Regions from separate parts of the Erwinia rhapontici genome, predicted to be linked through region 2. Evidence: predicted binding sites of a transcription regulator. Region 2 holds the regulator's gene; each other region holds the start of a gene.
What was found. Region 2 encodes Fur, which represses iron uptake genes when iron is present. Its sites were predicted from a motif close to ATAATAATGAGAACNACTATCAA; they were not measured.
Positions count from the first base shown of each region.

Region 1: a site for Fur is predicted at 2,924-2,946, ahead of exbB (tol-pal system-associated acyl-CoA thioesterase). Genes of this name have one in related genera too.
Region 3: a site for Fur is predicted at 5,194-5,216, ahead of fepB (Fe2+-enterobactin ABC transporter substrate-binding protein). Genes of this name have one in related genera too.

Region 1 is NZ_CP085627.1:732,331-739,281, forward strand. Features, by position in the region: gene LJN55_RS03335 (pyridoxal phosphate-dependent decarboxylase family protein) at 1-670, shown strand, start outside; gene LJN55_RS03340 (DedA family protein) at 729-1,385, opposite strand; gene metC (cystathionine beta-lyase) at 1,577-2,767, opposite strand; gene exbB (tol-pal system-associated acyl-CoA thioesterase) at 3,016-3,750, shown strand; gene exbD (TonB system transport protein ExbD) at 3,756-4,178, shown strand; gene tcuC (MFS transporter) at 4,216-5,535, opposite strand; gene LJN55_RS03365 (SDR family oxidoreductase) at 5,870-6,763, shown strand; gene LJN55_RS03370 (Csu type fimbrial protein) at 6,793-6,951, opposite strand, start outside.
Region 2 is NZ_CP085627.1:1,325,421-1,332,371, forward strand. Features, by position in the region: gene LJN55_RS06265 (MFS transporter) at 1-1,270, shown strand, start outside; gene LJN55_RS06270 (hypothetical protein) at 1,258-1,647, shown strand; gene mtr (tryptophan permease) at 1,764-3,011, shown strand; gene fur (ferric iron uptake transcriptional regulator) at 3,116-3,559, opposite strand; gene fldA (flavodoxin FldA) at 3,957-4,487, opposite strand; gene ybfE (LexA regulated protein) at 4,629-4,910, opposite strand; gene ybfF (esterase) at 5,023-5,787, opposite strand; gene seqA (replication initiation negative regulator SeqA) at 6,049-6,594, shown strand; gene pgm (phosphoglucomutase (alpha-D-glucose-1,6-bisphosphate-dependent)) at 6,619-6,951, shown strand, end outside.
Region 3 is NZ_CP085627.1:3,119,344-3,126,294, forward strand. Features, by position in the region: gene LJN55_RS14540 (hypothetical protein) at 1-198, opposite strand, end outside; gene LJN55_RS14545 (FAD-NAD(P)-binding protein) at 281-1,891, opposite strand; gene LJN55_RS14550 (multidrug effflux MFS transporter) at 2,010-3,221, opposite strand; gene LJN55_RS14555 (putative T6SS immunity periplasmic lipoprotein) at 3,431-3,886, shown strand; gene fepB (Fe2+-enterobactin ABC transporter substrate-binding protein) at 4,134-5,180, opposite strand; gene LJN55_RS14565 (Gfo/Idh/MocA family protein) at 5,319-6,440, opposite strand; tRNA gene LJN55_RS14570 (tRNA-Asn) at 6,747-6,822, shown strand.

The DNA.
Region 1 (6,951 bases), 590 kb from region 2:
GGCACAGCATAAAATCTGGGTGCACGTGGATGCGGCATGGGGCGGCGCGCTGTTGCTGTCTGAGAAATACCGCGACTACCTGGACGGCATTGAGCTGGTGGACTCCATTACCCTGGACTTCCACAAGCAGTTCTTCCAGACCATCAGCTGCGGGGCGTTCCTGTTAAAAGAAGCCCGTCACTATGAGCTGATGCGCTATCAGGCGGCTTACCTGAACTCTGAGTTCGACGAAGCGCAGGGCGTGCCGAATCTGGTGTCCAAATCCTTGCAGACCACGCGTCGTTTTGATGCGTTAAAACTGTGGATGGGGCTGGAAGCATTAGGTCAGCAGCAGTACGCTGAAATCATCGATCACGGTGTGACGCTGGCACAAGACGTGGCGCAGTATGTCACTGAGCAGCCATCACTGGAGCTGGTGATGCAGCCACAGCTGGCGAGCGTATTGTTCCGCTATCGTCCGGCGTCGCTGGCGACTGCCGATGACGCGGCGATTGCACTGATCAACCAGAAAATTGGTGATGCCTTGCTGGATTCGGGCCGTGCCAACGTGGGTGTGACGGAATCGGACGGGGTAACCTGCCTGAAGATGACGTTACTGAACCCAACGGTCACCTTGCAGGATATTAAAACCCTGCTGGCGCTGGTTGAAAAGACGGCAGAACAGCTTTAAAACGCACTATGACGGGGAAGAGCAACCGCTGTTGCCCCGTGGATCAAAAAGCCCGGTCTTACCGGGCTTTTTTGCCTTTCACGACCAGCGCAATACTGCCGACTAAACCAATCGAGAGCATCACCAGCGGCAGAACCATCAGGCAGGCCATCACCTGATCTTCATGGCGTTTAATAAACGGCACCTGACTGATACTGTAGCCAAAGCCCACCAAAATCGTGACCCATAGCAGGCCACTCAGCCAGTTGAATAGCTGAAAACGGCCGTTTTTCAGGCCCGAAATCCCCGCCAGCGTTGGCAGAATTGTGCGCACGAAGGCCAGAAAACGCCCTACCAGTAACGCCATCAGACCGTGACGATTAAACAGATGCCATGCGCGTTGATGATACTGTGCGGGCAGATGCAGTAACCAGCCTTTGACCAGCCGGGTATTCCCCAGCCAGCGTCCCTGAATATAGCCCAGCCAGCAGCCCAGACTGGCGGCCGTGGTCAGAATCAGCAGCGTCGGAATAAATGTCATCACGCCTTTGGCGATCATGGCACCTGCCAGCAGCAGCAGGCTGTCACCCGGCAAAAATGCGGCGGGCAACAGGCCATTTTCTAAGAACAACGTCAGGAACATAATCCCATAAACGATCCAAATTACATCCGGATTGGCCAGCGCGGCAAAATCCTGATGCCAGAGCGCCTGAACAATCTCGTGTAGTACACTCATTCTTTATCCCGTGACCGCTTCGCCTTCATACCTGGCGCCTTGCTGTAGCGCCAGCTCGTTGGCTATAGAAAACACCCATTATTCTGGCTATCGAAACTTCGTTGCTTAGTGTAACTGTAAATGAGTGCCAACACCTTGATCAAAGGCGCGAACCCGAGACGCCATTGATCAATTGTTGAGGTTTCGGGGATTCAGCGGCTCAGGCGGGCAAAACCGGCGGCCAGGTCATCAATCAAATCGTCCACGTTTTCCAGTCCTATATGCAGGCGTACCAGCGTACCGGTGAAATCCACACCGCCCGCCGGACGGATCGCCGCGAGTTCTTCCGGCTGGTTAGCCAGAATCAATGATTCATAGCCGCCCCAGGAGTACGCCATACTGAAGTGAGTGAAGTGGTCGAGGTAATGTGCCAGCTGCGTATGACTCAGTTTTTCCTTCAGCACAAAGGAGAACAGGCCGCTGCTGCCAGTGAAATCTCGCTTCCAGAATGCATGGCCTTTGCACTGCGGCAGTGCCGGATGGTTGACCACCGCCACTTCAGGACGCTCTGCCAGCCAGTGCGCCACGCGCAGGCTGCTCTCTTCATGCTGGCGCAGGCGCACCGCCAGAGTACGCAGGCCACGGCTGGCCATATAAGCCGTATCGGCATCCACCATTTGTCCCATCAGGTAGGAGTTTTCCCGCAGCTGTTCCCAGCAGCGTGCATTCGCGACGGCGGTGCCAATCATCGCATCGGAATGACCAATCAGATATTTGGTGCCCGCCTGAATGGAGATATCCACGCCAAAATCCAGTGCGCGGAACAAAATGCCTGCGCCCCAGGTATTGTCGATCATAATGATTGCGTCGGGGGCTTTGCTGCGGATTGCCGCAACGATCGCCGGAACATCCTGTACTTCCATGGTGATCGACGCCGGAGACTCCAGAAACACCACGCGCGTATTGGGCTGCACCTTTTCGGCGATCTCGCTGCCGATGGTGTGATCAAACCAGGTGGTGCTCACATTCATTTTACTGAGAATTTTAGTGCAGAAATCCTGCGTTGGCTCATAGACGCTGCCGCTCATAAGCACATTATCCCCGGCGGAAACAAAGGCGAGAATGGCATTGGCTACCGCTGCTGCGCCGCAAGGGTAGAGTGCACAACCGGCACCGCCTTCCAGTTCGGTCATCGCTTCCTGCAATGAAAAGTGGGTCAGGGTGCCACGGCGCCCGTAAAAAAGCTCGCCGTCTGCCCGCCCGGCAGTGGCCCGTTTTTTGTCGGCGACCGTATCGAATACCAGCGAAGAAGCCCGCTGAATCACCGTGTTGACGGATCCCTGGGTATAACGTTTGCTACGTCCTGCACGAATCAGTGCCGTTTCAATTTTGTCGCTGCTCATAAAAACCCTGTGTCATTTTTACCCTTTTTTTAACGTTAACACGGTAGCCGTTCAGGGGGTATTCGACAGGCGCATAAGTGATGAAAATTCACTATCAGTGCGAAAGCGGATTCCGGTAATCAACAAAATGAGCATAAAACGTCCAGAAAGTTGTAAATAGTAATGAGAACTACTATCAATTCACTCCTGTTTTGGTATGATCCGCGATAGAATTTTTCGCTATCAGCAATTGACGTTGGAGACACAGCGTGACAAATGATTTGATGCAGATGGACCTGTCCGTCTGGGGCATGTATCAGCATGCAGACATCGTGGTTAAAGCGGTGATGATTGGCCTTCTGTTGGCGTCCGTTGTCACCTGGGCTATTTTCTTCAGCAAAAGCATTGAGCTGAGCGCTGCGCGTAAGCGTCTGAAACGTGAGCAGCAGTTGCTGGCTAGCGTACGTTCGCTGGAAGAAGCCTCTCAGGTGTGTGAGAGCTTTAAAGGCCACAGTCTCAGCACGCTGTTGGTGAAAGAAGCGGAAAACGAGCTGGAACTGTCAGCCGGTTCTGACGACAACACCGGCATCAAAGAGCGTACCGGTTTCCGCCTTGAGCGTCGCGTTGCGGCTTTCAGCCGTCATGCCGGTCGTGGTAACGGCTTCCTCGCAACCATTGGTGCGATTGCACCGTTTGTCGGTCTGTTCGGTACGGTCTGGGGCATTATGAACAGCTTCATCGGCATTGCAAAAACGCAGACCACTAACCTGGCCGTTGTTGCTCCCGGTATTGCTGAAGCACTGCTGGCAACCGCTATCGGTCTGGTTGCGGCGATCCCTGCGGTAGTGATCTATAACGTCTTTGCCCGTACGATCGGCAGCTACAAAGCCTCACTTGGCGATGTGGCGGCACAGGTTCTGCTGTTACAGAGCCGCGACCTTGACCTCGCTGCCAGCGAAGGTGCCCATCGCGTTCAGTCTGCGCAGAAACTGCGGGTAGGTTAAGCATTATGGCAATGCGATTAAACGAAGATCTCGATAGCAACGGTGAAATGCACGAAATTAACGTGACGCCGTTTATCGACGTCATGCTGGTGCTGCTGATTATCTTTATGGTCGCCGCGCCACTGGCTACCGTTGACGTGCGCGTCAATCTGCCTGCGTCCACCAGTTCGCCGCAGCCGCGCCCTGAAAAACCGGTGTATCTGTCGATCAAAGCCGACCGTCAGCTGTTTATCGGTAACGATGCCGTGACGCAGGAAACGCTGGTCGATACGCTGATTAAGCAGACTGAAGGCAAGAAAGACACGACCATTTTCTTCCAGGCGGATAAGTCGGTCGATTATGAAACCCTGATGGGCGTGATGGATAAACTGCGCCAGGCCGGGTATCTGAAGATTGGCCTGATGGGCATGGAAACCGTCAGTAAATAATCTCGCAGGGGCGACCAGAAATGGTCGCCCCTTTCGTTTATACCTGAATCGCCGGCTCTTTCAGACGCCGTACCTGATACTGCTTCACCAACCGCTTAATCATCAACGAGCCTGCCAGCCCGCATAGCGCGGCAATCGTCAGCCATACGCCCGGCATCGCTTTATCTCCGGTAACATGAATCAGATAGCTGCATATCGCGGGTGTAAAACCGCCAAACAGCGCAGTCGCCAGGCTATACGCCAGGGAGAACCCCGTCGCCCGCACTTCAGCCGGCATCACCTCCGTCAGATACACCACCATGGCCCCGTTATAGCTGCCATACAGGAAGGAGAGCCACAGTTCCGCTTCCAGCAGATGGGTTAGGCTGGGCGAGCCGACCAGCCAGTGCAGCACCGGCCAGGCAGTAAGAATCATCAGCACGGTAAACAGCAGTAACAGCGGGCGGCGACCGTAGCGGTCAGAGAGAGAACCCATTAGCGGCAGCCAGATCAGATTGGAGACCCCAACGCACAGCGTGACAAAGAAGCTCTCTCTGTCGCTCATCATCAGCACTGTTTTGCCGAACGTAGGGGTAAACGCGGTGATCATATAGAACATCACCGTGGTGGTGACCACCATCAGCATGCCGGCGAGGATCAGCGCCCAGTTACTGCCAACCGAGTGCATGATCTGACGCATCGTCGGGTGATGTTTACGCTGGCTAAAGGCTTCTGTCTCCTCCAGCATCCGGCGGATCCAGAACAGGAACGGCACAATCATACAGCCGATGACGAAGGGAATGCGCCAGCCCCATTCGGTCACCTGGCCTTTATCCAGCAGATGGTTAAGCAGCAGGCCCAGTAGTGCCGCGAAGATCACCGCAATCTGCTGACTGCCAGATTGCCAGCTGACGTAGAAGCCTTTTTTGCCCTTTGGCGCGATCTCTGACAGATACACCGACACACCGCCCAGTTCGACCCCGGCTGAGAATCCCTGGAGCAAACGCCCCAGCAGGATCAGGATCGGGGCGGCCATGCCAAGGGTGCTGTAGCCCGGTACAACCGCAATGGTCAGTGTACCGATCGCCATTAGCCCGAGTGTGAGCAGTAACCCCTTACGGCGTCCGTGCTGATCAATATACGCGCCGAGGATAATTGCCCCCAGCGGACGCATCAGAAAACCTGCGCCAAAGGTCATCAGCGTCAGCATTAGCGAGGCGAAGGGGTCATCCCCGGGGAAGAAGGTTTTGGCAATGGCGGTGGCGTAGTAGCCAAACACCATGAAATCGTACATTTCGAGGAAGTTACCGCTGGTAACGTTGAAGATTGTTTTCGCACCGCCTTGCCGCGATGTATTGAGCTGGGGGATTATCGCCATGACCGCATCCTTTTTGTGTTTCTCTCGTTTTTATCCTGCCAGGGCAGTCATGTATGTGATGGCGATCACTCTGTTAATTTACAATTTATTTACATTGGTAATCAAAAATTAACAGGAGATGTGGAGTTTAAAATCTGTACACCTTTCTGCACCGTCTTCGGGCAATCTTCAATGAGAGTTCACATTTGGTTATATTTGATCGCATTTTTCATTCCTTTTTTTCGTACCGTATATCAACAGGATGACTGGTTTTTACTGTTTCCGGCCTCGACATGCACTGAGCGATGACTAGCCTTATTGATGAATAAAACTGTTATCAACAGCCGGAGGAACCATGGCAGACCAATATGAAATGCAGAATCCTCTCACCCAGTATCCCGCCACTGAGTATCCGAAACAGCGTCAACCTGCACCGGGCGTGCAGGCCGATATGCGCCCACGGCCAGACTGCGGTGAAAACAGCTATCGTGGCAGTGAACGTCTGAAAGGGCGCAAGGCGCTGGTGACCGGTGCCGACTCCGGTATTGGCCGTGCGGCCGCCATTGCCTATGCCCGTGAAGGCGCTGACGTGGCGCTCTCTTATTTGCCGGATGAACAGCGCGATGCCGAAGAAGTCGCCAGGCTGGTTGAGCAGGCCGGACGTAAAGCCGTGCTGCTGCCGGGGGACATCAGTAATGAAGCCTTCAGTAAAAAGCTGGTTGAAGACGCCCGGGAGCTGCTGGGGGGCCTGGACATCCTGGCGCTGGTCGCCGGTAAACAGGTGGCGGTAGAGCACATTGCCGACCTCACCACCGAGCAGTTCCGTAAGACGTATGAGACCAACGTATTCGCGCTTTACTGGATCACCCAGGCGGCCATCCCCTATATGCCGGCGGGCGGCAGCATCATTACTACGTCATCCATTCAGGCCTATCAACCGAGTGCGCATCTGCTGGATTATGCGTCCACCAAGGCGGCGATCCTCGCCTATACCCGGGCGCTGGCGAAGCAGATTATCGATAAAGGCATCCGGGTGAACTGTGTGGCACCGGGCCCCATCTGGACGGCGTTGCAGATAGCGGGCGGGCAGACGCAGGATAAGATCCCGGAATTTGGTCAGCAGACGCCGATGAAGCGGGCAGGGCAGCCTGCGGAGCTGGCACCGATTTATGTTTATCTGGCTTCGCAGGAATCAAGTTATGTCACGGCAGAGGTGCATGGTGTGACGGGTGGGAATCACTTAGGTTAGTGTGACTCACCGGTTTAAGGGCCTTGACCTTAAAACGATAAATCCACCGTCACCGTATCATTATACGTCCCAGCGACAGGCGTCGCCTGACTGGACAGCACCTGCGCATTGTAGCTAAACGTACGGGTGAGACCATCCGTACTGGCGATGCCAGCAGTGCTCGGCACCCGGTCAGCGGCAACGATACT
Region 2 (6,951 bases):
GGAGATGGCGGGAGAACTGCGTATAGCCAGCGGTTCGCTCGGCTGGGTGGCCAACAGCTATATACTCGGCTTGACGGTGATTATCCCAATCAGCAGCTGGCTTGCCGGGCGTTATGGTGCTCGCCGGGTGCTGGTGGCCTCGATGTTGCTGTTCAGCCTGGCGGCACTGGGCTGCGGTCTGGCAGATACGTTTATCACGTTGGTAATGTGGCGTTTTGTACAGGGTATGGCGGGAGGGTTGCTCATCCCGGTGGGGCAGGCTCTGACATTTAATCTGTTTAAGGGCAAGGAACGGGCAACCATATCGACCCTGATTATGAGCGTGGCATTGATTGCGCCAGCACTGTCGCCGCTGCTGGGCGGCATGATTGTCGACAGCCTCTCATGGCGCTGGATTTTCTGGTGCAATATTCCGTTCAGCCTGTTGGCCGCTGCGCTGGCCGCGCTGTGGGTGCAGCGTGAAACGCGGGTGGCAGTCCGGCCTGATATCCGTGGCATTCTGCTGGTGTGCCTGGCACTGGCTGCCGTTCTGCTTGGGTTGTCGCAGCTTGCGGAGGCGGGGTCTCTTATTTCTGCATCGTTATGGCTGCTGGCCGCGTTGGGCCTGGCTATCGGCTATTTGCGCCATTACCATCGTCAACCCCAGGCGGTGATTGATTTGAAGCTGTTGCGTAATCCCTGGCTAAAGCTGGCGGTGGTCATTTACTACGCCGTGCCGGGCATCTTCACCGGTGTGAACCTGCTCAACATTTTTTATCTGCAACAGTGCCTGCATTTTTCTGCCGAACGTTGTGGAGCATTTATGCTGCTGTACGGTGGTGGGGCACTGGTGGCGATGCTGGTATGTGGTCGTCTTTACCATTGTCTGGGCGCACTGACCCTGTTCAGCTGTGGGTTGGTCTTACATGCAGGCGGCATCGTGCTGCTGGCGCTGGTACAGAGTCCCGAACAGGTGATGCTATTGAATGCGGCTTATCTGCTGATGGGGATTGGCGGTGGAATCAGTGCCAATACGGCACAAACCAGTGCTCTGACTGATTTTCACGATGAGCAGATGACGCGGGCCAGTGTGATATGGAATATTAATCGTCAGCTTTCATTCAGCCTCGGCGCCGCATTGTTTACACTGCTGTTTACGTTGATGAGCCGCCACTATTCTGCTGCTCAGTCTTATCATCAGGTCTTTGTTGTTGCCGCAGTTACCGGCCTGTTCCCCTTGTGGATGATTTATCGCCACGCCCGTCATAAGGATGTTGTATGTCAGCGTTAACCGAAAAAGCCTGTGAAAGTATCATTGTACTGCATCAGCTTATTGAGAAAGTGTTTCACGGAGATGGGAGCTTTGTCCCTGAGCTGTTGCGACATTTTGAACCCGATTTTATCATGGTCGCGCCCAGCGGAAAAAGTCTGTCGATGGAGGAGGTGACTGCGCTGTTCACTCGTCTGGTCGGCGAACGGCAGGGTGTTGCTATCACGATTGAACACTGCAAAGTGATCTCTCAGTTTGGCCAGGAAGTAGCGATCCAGTATCACGAGCTACAACAGCAGGGTGATAATCATACCCACCGTATTTCACTGGCGGTGATTGATTGTGGTTGTACGCCACCTCGCTGGCGCTATTTGCAGGAAACAATGGTGGTCAGTTAATTACTGTACTAGTTCGTGAGTGTGATTCTGTGTAGACTATGCGGCATTATTGCCGTTTAGCCAGTGGATTATCCCGGTTTATGGCATGTTATTTATTGCATTCGCTAAGGGATTTCATGGCTACACCTGCTTCTGCTGTTCGTCTGCCGTCAACACTCTGGGGGGCGTTGATTATCAGTGGCACCATTATTGGTGCCGGGATGTTCTCGCTGCCGGTAGTGATGTCCGGTGCCTGGTTTGCCTGGTCCTCCGCGCTGCTGATCGTGACCTGGTTCTGTATGCTGCTGTCCGGATTACTGTATCTGGAAGCCAGCCTGCATTATCCCATCGGGGCGAGTTTTGATACGGTCACACGCGATTTACTTGGGCGTGGCTGGAACCTGATCAACGGTTTGTCCGTGGTCTTTGTGCTGGGGATCCTCACCTATGCGTACATTTCTGCCAGTGGCGCGATTATTCAGCACAGCCTCAATCAATTAAATGTCGGAATATCGGCACGTATGGCTGGGCTGCTCTTTACGCTACTGGTGGCGCTGTTTATCTGGCTGGGAACAGCGGTTGTCAGCCGGATGACGCTGATTTTTCTCGGCGCGAAGATCCTCACCTTTCTGATGATTTTTGGCGGCCTGCTGTGGCATGTTCAGCCGGCTATTCTGCTCGACAGCCAGGGAGCCGATCGCGATTATCTGCGATATCTCTGGATAGTGGTGCCGTTTTGTCTGGCCTCCTTCGGCTACCATGGCAACATTGCCGGGTTGACGACTTACTACCATAAGAATGCAGGCCGCGTGAGCCGTTGCCTGATTTACGGCACGCTGCTGGCTCTGATGATTTACTTTATCTGGATCATCGGCACGATGGGCAATATTCCCCGCAGCGAATTTAAAGCGATTGCCGCGCAAGGCGGTAATATTGACGTACTGGTGGGGGCGTTATCCGGCGTACTGCACAATCGCTCTCTGAATCTGTTACTGGATATCTTCTCTAACTTCGCCGTTGCCTGTTCATTCCTCGGTGTCAGTCTTGGCTTTTTTGATTACCTTGCCGATCTCTTTAAACTGGATAACTCCGCGTCCGGAAGATTAAAAACCACGCTGCTGACGTTTATTCTGCCGCTAACTGCCGCGATGATCTGGCCCAACGGTTTTCTGCTGGCAATCGGTTATGCCGGGCTGGCCGCGACGTTGTGGGCTGTTGTCACGCCAGCGCTACTAGCCTGGCAGTCACGTCGACGTTTTGCCACTGCCACGTGGCGAGTCAGAGGGGGGATGGCACCGATTGTGCTGGTTCTGCTGTTTGGTGCACTGAATGCCGTGGTCTCGTTGCTTTCATATGGTGGCTGGCTGCCGCTCTATACGCGATAACCTTTTGAGACAGATTGGCAGCGTTTTAGCCGGGAGGAATCGCTATAACGCAGGCATAAAAAAACCGGTGGCAAGCCACCGGTTTTTACACTGAACAGTGCAGATTATTTGTCGTGCAGAGTCTCGTCTTCACGACAGTCACCCAGAGAACAATGGCCATAAAGATACAGGCTATGGTTGCTCAGTTTGATACCGTGACGCGTGGCGATTTCACGCTGACGTTCCTCAATGTATTCGTCTCTGAACTCAATAACTTTACCGCAGTCCAGGCAGATCAGGTGATCGTGATGGTGCTGCTGAGTCAGTTCGAAAACGGATTTACCGCCTTCAAAGTTATGGCGGGTAACGATCCCCGCATCATCAAATTGGTTCAGCACGCGGTAAACGGTGGCCAGACCAATTTCTTCGCCCATATCAATCAGGCGTTTGTACAAGTCTTCCGCACTGACATGATGGCCCTCTGGTTCCTGAAGCACTTCCAGAATTTTCAGTCGGGGAAGCGTGACTTTCAGGCCGGCCTTCTTTAATGCGGTGTTATTGTCAGTCATGCGGATATTGTCCTGTTACTTTGCTAGTCACTTAGTGGCTGAAAAGCCCTGAACATCGGTCGACGCTAAAAGATGAGTGCGTCTCAGTATAGAACTGATACTCCGAAATGAAAACCATAAGGGGTGCCTGAAACCGCAATGGATGTAAGGATAAGTGTCATTACATCCAGGGTAGCACGCGCCCGAATTAGGCTGGGTTAACATTTCAATCTGCATCATCTTCACCGCTCTTTGGGCGACTCACATCCTCAAAGAGTGGGGCAGGTGCTGAGTAAGCGGGTAACCGATGGGGTTATTGTACAGTTTTGCAGATGAAAGTTACAAACATGTATCTATTACTTCTATAGGAAAAACCACTTACTTGATGTGAGATAGCTCCCACATCAAGCGGCTATGGTTATGCTTCGATGATATCTTTTAGCTGAAGTTCATCAAAAATTTGTTTTACCCAATTTTCAACGCGTTCGTTGGTGAGCTCTGGCTGGCGATCTTCATCAATGGCCAGGCCAAGGAAATGGTTATCATCTGCCATGCCTTTCGAAGCCTCGAAATGGTAACCTTCGCTCGGCCAGTGGCCGACAATCACTGCGCCGTTCGGCTCAATGATGTCGCGGATGGTGCCCATTGCATCGCAGAAATACTCGGAATAGTCTTCCTGATCGCCGCAACCAAACAGCGCAACCAGTTTACCGTTGAAGTCGATTTCTTCCAGCGTTGGGAAGAAGTCATCCCAGTCGCACTGGGCTTCACCGTAGTACCAGGTTGGGATGCCAAGCAGCAGAATATCAAAGGCTTCAAGGTCTTCTTTGCTGCTTTTAGCAATATCACGAACTTCTGCAACATCTTTCCCCAGTTGCTTCTGGATCATTTTTGCAATGTTTTCGGTATTGCCTGTATCGCTACCAAAGAAAATGCCGACGAGTGCCATGAGTTTAATAACCTCTTGAATCTTAATGATATGGTGACTGCTGATTTTTTCGCAGATATCGCTAATGATAACAGACCGTCGTGAGCGGATAAATGAGTAATGCTGCCGGTTTTGTCGCTGAGTGCTAAGGCCCTGATACCATCAGGACGGATGACGTTGCAACTGTTCCAGCAGCATTTCTTCGATCAGTTCACTGCGGCTGATATTGCGCTCGAAAGCTAGCTGATTCAGGACATCAACCGCGTCGCTGTTCATTTTCAGTTCGACACGCTTCAGGCCGCGCACTTTATCGCGCTTGAGCTGATTGCGTTTGTTGATACGCAACTGCTCATCACGCGTCAGCGGATTAGTCTTGGGTCGTCCCGGACGTCGTTCATCTGCAAACAGATCGATCGTTGTGCGGTCCGTGTTCTCTTTTGCCATAGGAATCGTAATACTGAAAGGCTGGATTGCTGATGAATAGGGCCGTTATGCCGTCTGATAATCAGCAGCGGCAAAATTTTAGCGCGCCATCATACCCCAGCGAAAATGGTTTTCACAGCGCTAAAAAACGTCGGATTGCACGTAATACCGCATCGGGTTTCTCAGCATGTACCCAATGCCCTGCGCCGGTGATGACATGGGCACGCGCCTGCGGGAACTGGGTTAACAGTGCATCGCGATATGCATCGGCCAAATAGGGAGAACGCTCCCCACGAATGAACAGCACAGGATGTGACCAGGGGGCCAATGGCTCCCAGCCAATGATGTTTTCATAACATGCCAGCAGCGCCGGAACGTTGAAACGCCAAACACCCTCGTGGAACGACTTGAGTAAAAACTGGATAACGCCTTCTTCACTGATACTTTGACGCATCAGGGCAGTAGCTTCGCTGCGCGTGGTGATACCGGCCTCAGTCACCGCATTCAGTGCGGCAAAAATATCGTCATGATGACGCGTGGTGTAGGCCACAGGAGCGATATCAATCACTACGATCTCCTCAACACGATCGGGCGCCAGTGCGGTAATCGCCATGGCGATCTTCCCCCCCATCGAGTGACCGATCACGCTGAAACGATCGACCTGCATCGCGTCAAGCGTGTCCAGGACATCCTGAGCCATTAACGCATAATCCATCTTTTGCGCACGCGGAGACAAACCGTGGTTTCGGACATCGAGTTGAATCAAACGGCGATCGTCTTTTAATCCCCGGGCCAGTACGCCGAGGTTATCCAGGCTACCAAATAAACCGTGGATCAATACCAGTGGAAGCCCGTCAGTGGCGGATTGTTCAGATTGCAGGCGAAAATTCAAATTCATAGAGAAAGTTCTTACAGTTGGCACCAAGGCTTAGGGTATCATGGATCCCACAATTTCTGCCGCTGGCGCGAATGGCGGGTATGATCTTTTTGCGGCATATTCCGACTTTTGCCCTGAAACGGGTCTGGCGCTACACCCTGGCGGGATTTAACTTTATAATCCTGATGTTAGAACTGGATCGGCTCAACGTCATGATGGTTGCGTGGATTGTTGTCCCCGAACAACCGGTTCTGATACTAGCAACAACCGTACTGGATAAAGATGAAAACGATAGAAGTCGACGAAGAGCTATACCGTTATATTGCCAGCCACACTCAGCATATTGGTGAAAGCGCATCCGATATTTTGCGCCGTATGCTGAAGTTCACTGCGGGTCAAACTGCTCCTGTGGCGGCGAATGCTGCAGCGGCAGCGAAAGAACCTGCCGCTGCAGGTATTAAATCTGAATCCCGACCGCAGGATCGTGTTCGTGCGGTACGTGAGCTGTTGCTTTCGGATGAGTACGCGGAGCAGAAGCGTGCAGTGAATCGCTTTATGCTGATTCTATCGACTTTATACAGTCTGGATGCCAAAACGTTTGGCGCAGCGACTGAGTCTCTGCAAGGTCGTACGCGTGTTTACTTCGCGGGCAACCAGCAAACGTTGGTAGAGAATGGCACCCATACCAAGCCGCAGCACGTTCCGGGCACACCGTATTGGGTGATCACCAACACAAATACTGACCGTAAGCGCAGCATGGTGGAACACATTATGTTGTCGATGCAGTTCCCGATGGAGCTGACAGAGAAAGTTTGCGGTACCCTCTAACTGAAGCGTCAGGGAGAAGCGCCAATGGCCAATCACCCCCGTGCCGGGCAACCCGCCCAGCAGAGCGATTTGATTAACGTTGCACAATTAACATCTCAATATTATGTCCTGCAGCCTGAACTGGGTAACGCAGAGCATGCGGTGAAATTTGGCACTTCCGGCCATCGCGGTAGCGCGGGCCGTCATAGCTTCAACGAGACGCACATTCTGGCCATCGCGCAGGCGATTGCGGAAGAACGCAAAAAGAACGGTGTAACCGGTCCTTGTTTTGTGGGTAAAGATACGCACGCGTTGTCTGAACCGGCCATCATCTCGGTATTGGAAGTGCTTACCGCTAACGGTGTTGATGTGATCGTT
Region 3 (6,951 bases), 1.8 Mb from region 2:
CGCATCGGCCTTGCTGTTCCATAAGGTGGTTTCTTTCCCGGCGTTACAGCGATCTTTTAAAGCGGCACACAAACTGTTGTACTGATCGCTGCCGCTTTTCACCGCCGTCAATGCCAGCGGCCTGATGGAAGGTGGCACCTCAGCCGCCAGGACGGATGCCGATGCCACGGCCAGAAACGGAACCCAAAACCTGATCATAGTGCTCTCAAATAATGATGGCGTATCAAGGGATTATGAAGAATACGCCAGGCAATGCAAAGCAGTAATCAACGCAGGCGCGTCAGATGTCGATATAACGCAGTCGCCTGCGCGTGCGTGAGGGGGGCTCCAGGGCCGCCTTCGCTATCGCCGCACCAATGTCCGCACTGACAGTAATACCCTGCACAAACGGCCGATCGTGCATTAAATAAGGCAAGGCACCGAATGCAATGCGCCCCCGAGCACTCTCCGGCGACAGCAATGTGTAATCGTTACCGACGTCAGGAATATCATCCCCACAGGACTGCAACTGGGCGCGCAACGTCGGAAATGGCAGGTCACGGGTCTTCAGCGGTTTTTGCCCGCGGGCATCAATAAAGACATCAAACACCCGCGTTTGCCCTTCAGCGGAAATCACGGTCTGGTTGTCATCTTCGTGCAGATGATAATCCTGCCCGAGGGCCTGGATGCTGATGATCCCGGCCTCGCGCAGCGCCAGCAGTCGACGGATCGACTGTGATGGAATAGCGGCATAATTATCGATAAACACACGGGCCAGACCACCGTTGAATCTTTTCGCGTCTTTGTCATTGAGAAAAGGGACGATTTCTTCAACGGCTTCGTGTAAACGCAGCACGGTATAACGCCAGGCCACCGTGTGTTTTTCGCGCTTATTGCGCTCGACTTCATTAAGATTGGCGCAGGCCCAGTGAAAAGGGTCATGCTGATGCCGATCGGCGAACCAGGCTGCGGAAAAACCGTCGACGTCCAGCGTCCGCAGTGAGATATGTTGGCTCCAGGCCGGATCGCTTTGTGCCATCTCCTCAACCATCAGCCCGAACACCCGGTCAAGCAGGCCGTCCGCTCCCTCCGCAATGGCGTTTTCGATGGCCTCTGGCGTGACGATGCTCAACGGTTCATAAGGGATCGGGCAATAAAAATCGGCCTCCGGCAGGATGCCTGTGCGCGACATCAGCGTGATGTTCAGCCGCTCACTTCCCTTATTCAGTCTGAAGGTTATCTGTTCGTCATCGCCTTCTTTAAACGTCCCATGCTGAGCCACCACTGCCATTGCCGCATCAATGCCACTCAGCGACGTGCCCATAATGCCGACTTCACAGGGGGGAATACGGGCGTCCATAAGCCCGGACCAGGGGCTGGGGAAAAAGGTGCGGGTCGCCTTGCTGTCATCAGGCCAGACATGCCCTGTGGCAATCACCGCAAGATCAAACAGCGCCGGGATGCGTTCACCCTGCGCCCAGATATGCACGCCCTGGGAGGTGGCTTCCAGATCGGTCACCTGGCACGCTTCGTGGATATTGACTTCAAAACCCTGGCGTTTAGCCTGAGCGACGATTTCCAGAAACTGGTGGCGGAAATATTCACCCAGCAGGATCCGCGGCAGGAACTGCCGCACATGCAGGGAAGAAGCCTCGACGCCATAGCGGGCCAGATGGCTGTCACTCAGGGTGCGCAGCCACGCAATATAGGTGATAAAAACAGGCGGAATTTCAATACTGGCGATATTGGCCAGCATCATCCGCGAGTTATCTTCATCGCTGTAGGGCATGCCGACGCCCGCCTCGGCGGCCTGCTCATAGACAGAGATAGACAGCGGTTGCGGATTGCCCAGCAGTGCATAAAACGTATAAATGCCTGTTGGCCCCGCCCCGATGATGGCTATCTTTTTCATTGCCGCTCCCGCCTTATTATTGTTGTTAAATCCAGCTATTTTCCGGGAATACCTCTTTTCTGAATGAATGCCATTCCCCCCCTTTCCTGAACAACGCTCATCAGCCGGTAGATCAAGTCTATATGACTATTTTCGTTGTGCGCGTGGTCAGTGCCATTACGGCACTGGCCAGGGTAAAAAATGCGATAATCCAGCCCATGGTCCAGGGCGTGCCATCGCTAAACAGCGCCAGTAGCAGCGATGAGATAATGCCGCTGCCGTACTGCAACGATCCCACCAGTGCCGATGCCGAACCCGCCATCTCCGGCGCAGCATCCAGCGCAGCTGCGGTCGATGTTGCCGCGATAATGCCGTTCATGGAGAAGAAAACGAATACCGCCGCGATAATCAGGCCTATCCCGCCCATGCCAGACCCGGTCGCCACCGCTAATAGCATTGCGGCGAGTGCGGCGACGGAGGCGGCACACTTGAGCAAGGTTTCCAGCGGATAGCGATGTACCAGCCGTCGGTTCACCATACTGACCGCCATTAATCCGACAATATTCACGGCAAACAGCCAGCCGTAATGCGCGGGTTCAACACCAAAATACGAGATGTAAACAAAGGGTGAGCCGGTAATAAACGCATAGGCCGCGACATAATAAAACGTCACGCAGAGCGTGAAGCGCATAAAGGTGGCATGCGTCAGTAAGCGGTAATAATTGCGAAAGGCACCGGACAGGGAGGCTTTCACCCGTTTTGATTCAGGCAGAGTTTCAGGCAGCCAGCCGATTGCCAGCAGCATCACGGCACCGATTATCGCCAGCAGCCAGAAAATGGCATGCCAGGAGGCGATGTGAATCATCTGCCCCCCCAGCAGCGGCCCGGCTATCGGGGCAATGGCCATGACGATCATCAACGTGGACATCATCTGTGCCGCACGGGTACGGCTGTAGAGATCGCGGATCATCGCCCTGGCCAGCATCGGCCCGGTACAGGCACCCAGCGCCTGAAATACCCGCCAGAAGACGATATGCACGATATCAGTGGATAAGGCACAGCCCACCGACCCCATCACAAACAGCACCATACCGATGCACATCGGCAAACGCCGACCGAAGTGATCGCTGATCGGTCCCCAGATCAGTTGAGCTATACAAAACCCGATTAAAAAGCCGGTGATGGTCAACTCCGCATCGCCCTGTAAATCTTTCGCCATCACGGGCATGGCGGGCAGATAAATATCGGTCGATAACGAGGTAATAGCCATTAGTGCACTGAGGATCAGTACAAAGGTAAAGCCGGTGGTTTTTGGGGTGGCTAACGGCGTATGCGCCTGAGAGTCAGTCATGACAATCCATCGGGACAGAAAGGGAGAACGGTAGAGTAGCGGTTTGCCATCAGAAGATAATGTCAGGTAATCAGGTCGTCGTTATGAGCTGAATTCATAAATGGCGATAGCGGATAATCGCACATCAACGAATTTCCAATAAAATACGCCGTTGTTATGCTTGAGCATCAGTGATGACTTATGGATAAACTCAGGGATATGTATGCCATATGAAAATCAATAATCCCCTCCTGCCCACTCTTCTCTCTTTATTACTGACTGGCTGCTGGTTGGGGGATCACTTCCCGCCGTATGAAGTCGGACAGGTTTCCAGAACGGACGCTGGATTCTGTTTCCAGATTAACAATGCCGGCGACTATTACGTACATTATCTTTCCATCAGAGACAGACATGCACCTGAAAGATCGGGTTTCAACCGCAAGTTACCTGCTTTAAAAGTTGCTAATAATCAGCTATGCATCCCAGACACTTACTATCAATTTCCGGAGTCCGGTGAGTTAAACGTGGAGATCTCATTACGTTCACCCACCGAGAGAAGGATGATGCGCCGCATTATTGTTTCTGAGTTCATGATGATAAAAGGTGTACCGCATCCCTTCGCGCCGCGGGATTATTCAGTGATAACAGAGGATTATAGCCGGGAGAGTGAAAACAACGACGGCTGACCAGGCCCCTGATGAATCCCCACAAAAATGAGTGGCTGATCATTCGGCTTCAGGTCTGAGGCCAGTTTGAGCACGCCGGATCGGCAACTGCCGCATCCCTGCGGGCCTCGGCACGCGACGTCCTGTCGCGTGACGTCCGGCTTACCTCAAACTGGCCCCATCCCCGCAGCACCGTTGCTCGCTGTTAGTTTTAAAACTGCCACAATATGGCGATCTCTGCGGTGTATTTGGGTGAGGACATCCCACCTTAGTGGGACGTAAAATGCCGCTCAATACTGTCCAGCATATTGCTGGCACTGTAATAATCCAGACGGAACGTATCCGGGCCCATTGCATAGACCCGCTCAGCCGTTACCGGCTCCAGATGCTCAAGGAAGGGATTGGCCCTTACGCGCCCCACCGTCTCGTCGTCTGCTGAGAACAGCAACATACTCTTCCCAGTGAGACCGGCCGCCATATTCTCACCTGACAGCTGAATAATATCGTTACGCTTACCCATGCTGGTGCCGCCCTGCACGTCCGCGGGTGGCATCGCCAGCGTAAAGCCCAGTTCCGACAGCAGCTTGCCCTGCGCTGATGCCAGGGTCCACAAATTCACACCGCGGCCATCTTCATAATAAACCAGCGCGGAAACCGGCTGGGGTGGCAGTGTGATCGCCTGTTTCACCGCCTGCACCCGTTGCTCAAAACGGTCAATCACGGTGCTGGCGTCTTTCTCATGCCCGGTGATCTCCCCTAACTGCACAGCCAGCTGTTGCCAGCTTTTATCACCGTAGTCGATCACCAGCGTCGGGGCGATAGCCGACAGCTGATCGTAGAGCTTTAACGCTGAATCACCGCCCGTGGCGGCAATCACAATCAGGTCCGGCGCCGCAGCGGCAATCGCCTCGGCGTTCGGTTCAGAAATGTAGAGGGGTTTCAGATGGGCCTGCTTCGCCACTGCACTCCATTGTTTAAAAAAACCCTGGTCATCGGACACCGTGCTGTTACGACTGGTGCCGCCGGAACCGACCAGCGGCGCATTGATAGCCAGCAGCGTTCCGGTAATGGTCACGCTGGTGGAGACAATACGTTCCGGGGCCTTAGTCAGAGTCAGTGGCCCTTTAGGGGTTTGCAGCGTACGCGGCCAGCCCTGCTGTGCGCCTGTTGGCGCAACAGCTGCGGCCGCAGCCGGTGGCGAGGCGGGTTGCGACTCTGAATACTGAGTTGAACAGCTGCGGACGGATACAACAAAGATCAGTGCGGCAGCCACCAGCAGTGCACACAGCACCGGGAAGGAGAACAGTTTTTTCATCTTAGCCATTTCATTGAAAATGAGTCTTATTATCATACATTTAATGGCGGGGAATTTAAATCGCTTATGACAACGGAGAAGAGGCGGGAAAAAATGGCTTACGCTAAAAAGGCCGGGCAAGCCCGGCCTCAGTGAAAACTATACCTTCATCCAACGCCCTTCGGCGGCAGAGAGGGCAATCGCCTCCAGCACTTTCGATACCTGCAAGCCTTCAGCAAAGTCTGGCCACATACGGTCATCGGCGGCAATGCCGTTAATCAAATCGCGCACTTCCACCGTTTTCTGATCGTTAAAGCCAATACCGTGCCCGGCAGAAATACAGAACGCCGCATAATCCGGGTGCGCCGGGCCAGTCAGAATGGTTTTAAAGCCCTGGCGACCGGCCGGGTCATCATGAATATACAGCTCCAGCTCCGCCATGCGCTCCTGGGTGTAACGGATGCTGCCTTTGGTGCCGGTCACCACGTAGGTCAGGCCCATTTTGCTGCCGCAGGCGATACGCGAGGTTTCAATCACGCCGTGTGCGCCGTTAGCAAAACGCAGCAGTGCGCTGGCCTGATCTTCGTTTTCCACATCGCGCAGCTGGGACAGATTTTTCGGGTCCGGGCGCTGCTTGATGACCGTCATCATATCGCCGCTGACCTCATCAATGTTGCCCACCAGATAGTGCGCCATGTTGACAATATGCGCGGCCAGGTCGCCCAGTGCTCCGAGGCCCGCCAGTGCTTTCTGACAATGCCAGTCCAGCGGGGTGTTCGGATTCGCCAGGTAATCTTCATTGTGCGTGCCGTAGAAGTGCACCACCTCGCCGATTTCGCCACGGGCAATAATCTCTTTCGCCAGCTGGCTGGTCGGGTTTTTCATATAGTTGAAGCCCACCAGCGTTTTCACCCCGGCTTTTTCGGCTGCACGCACCATCTCTTCAGCATCGGCGACATCCAGCGCAAGGGGTTTTTCGGAGTAGACGTGTTTGCCGTGGCGAATGGCTTCCAGCGCCATCTCTTTATGCAGGAAGTTAGGGGCACAGATATCAACAACGTCGATATTTTCATCCGCAACCAGTTCACGCCAGTCTCCGGTTGAACGATTGAAGCCGAGTGTGGCCGCCTGCGCGCTGGCCAGTTCCGGGTTCACTTCCGCCAGCATCTCACGAACCAATTCCCCTTTCAGGTTGAACACGGTCGGCGCCTGAGAGTAGGCAATCGCGTGGCAGCGTCCGATATAACCGGTACCGATCAGGCCAATTCTGACTTTTTTCATGATAAATCCTTAGATGTAGGGAACAGGAAATGGAACAAAAATTCAATATTGATGAAATGTATATTTCGCAACACTGTGATTCAACGTCAAAATGAAACAAACGTGATCGCCCTGGCGAAAATGAATGTAACGCCGCTGCAAGTCCCACCGCATCCTGCAACGCAATACGCAAAAGCACGATTTTTGTGGTAAAAATCACATAGGCTTGTTCAGTATGCTGCTTTATTCAGCAGTTGAACCAAAAGCGTGAAAACAGCCTTTGACATCCCCTGCCCTGCTGGATATCATGCGCCCCGTTCCAACAATTCCTCTGTAGTTCAGTCGGTAGAACGGCGGACTGTTAATCCGTATGTCACTGGTTCGAGTCCAGTCAGAGGAGCCAAATTTAAGAAGCCCGCTCAGGGAAACCTGAGCGGGCTTTTTGTTGTTAATGATTTCGTGCCGCCGGATGACAGGCAGTGGGGAAATGTGTGAAGGGGACGTTCTCAAAGGCCGTCAGCGATGCCGAAAT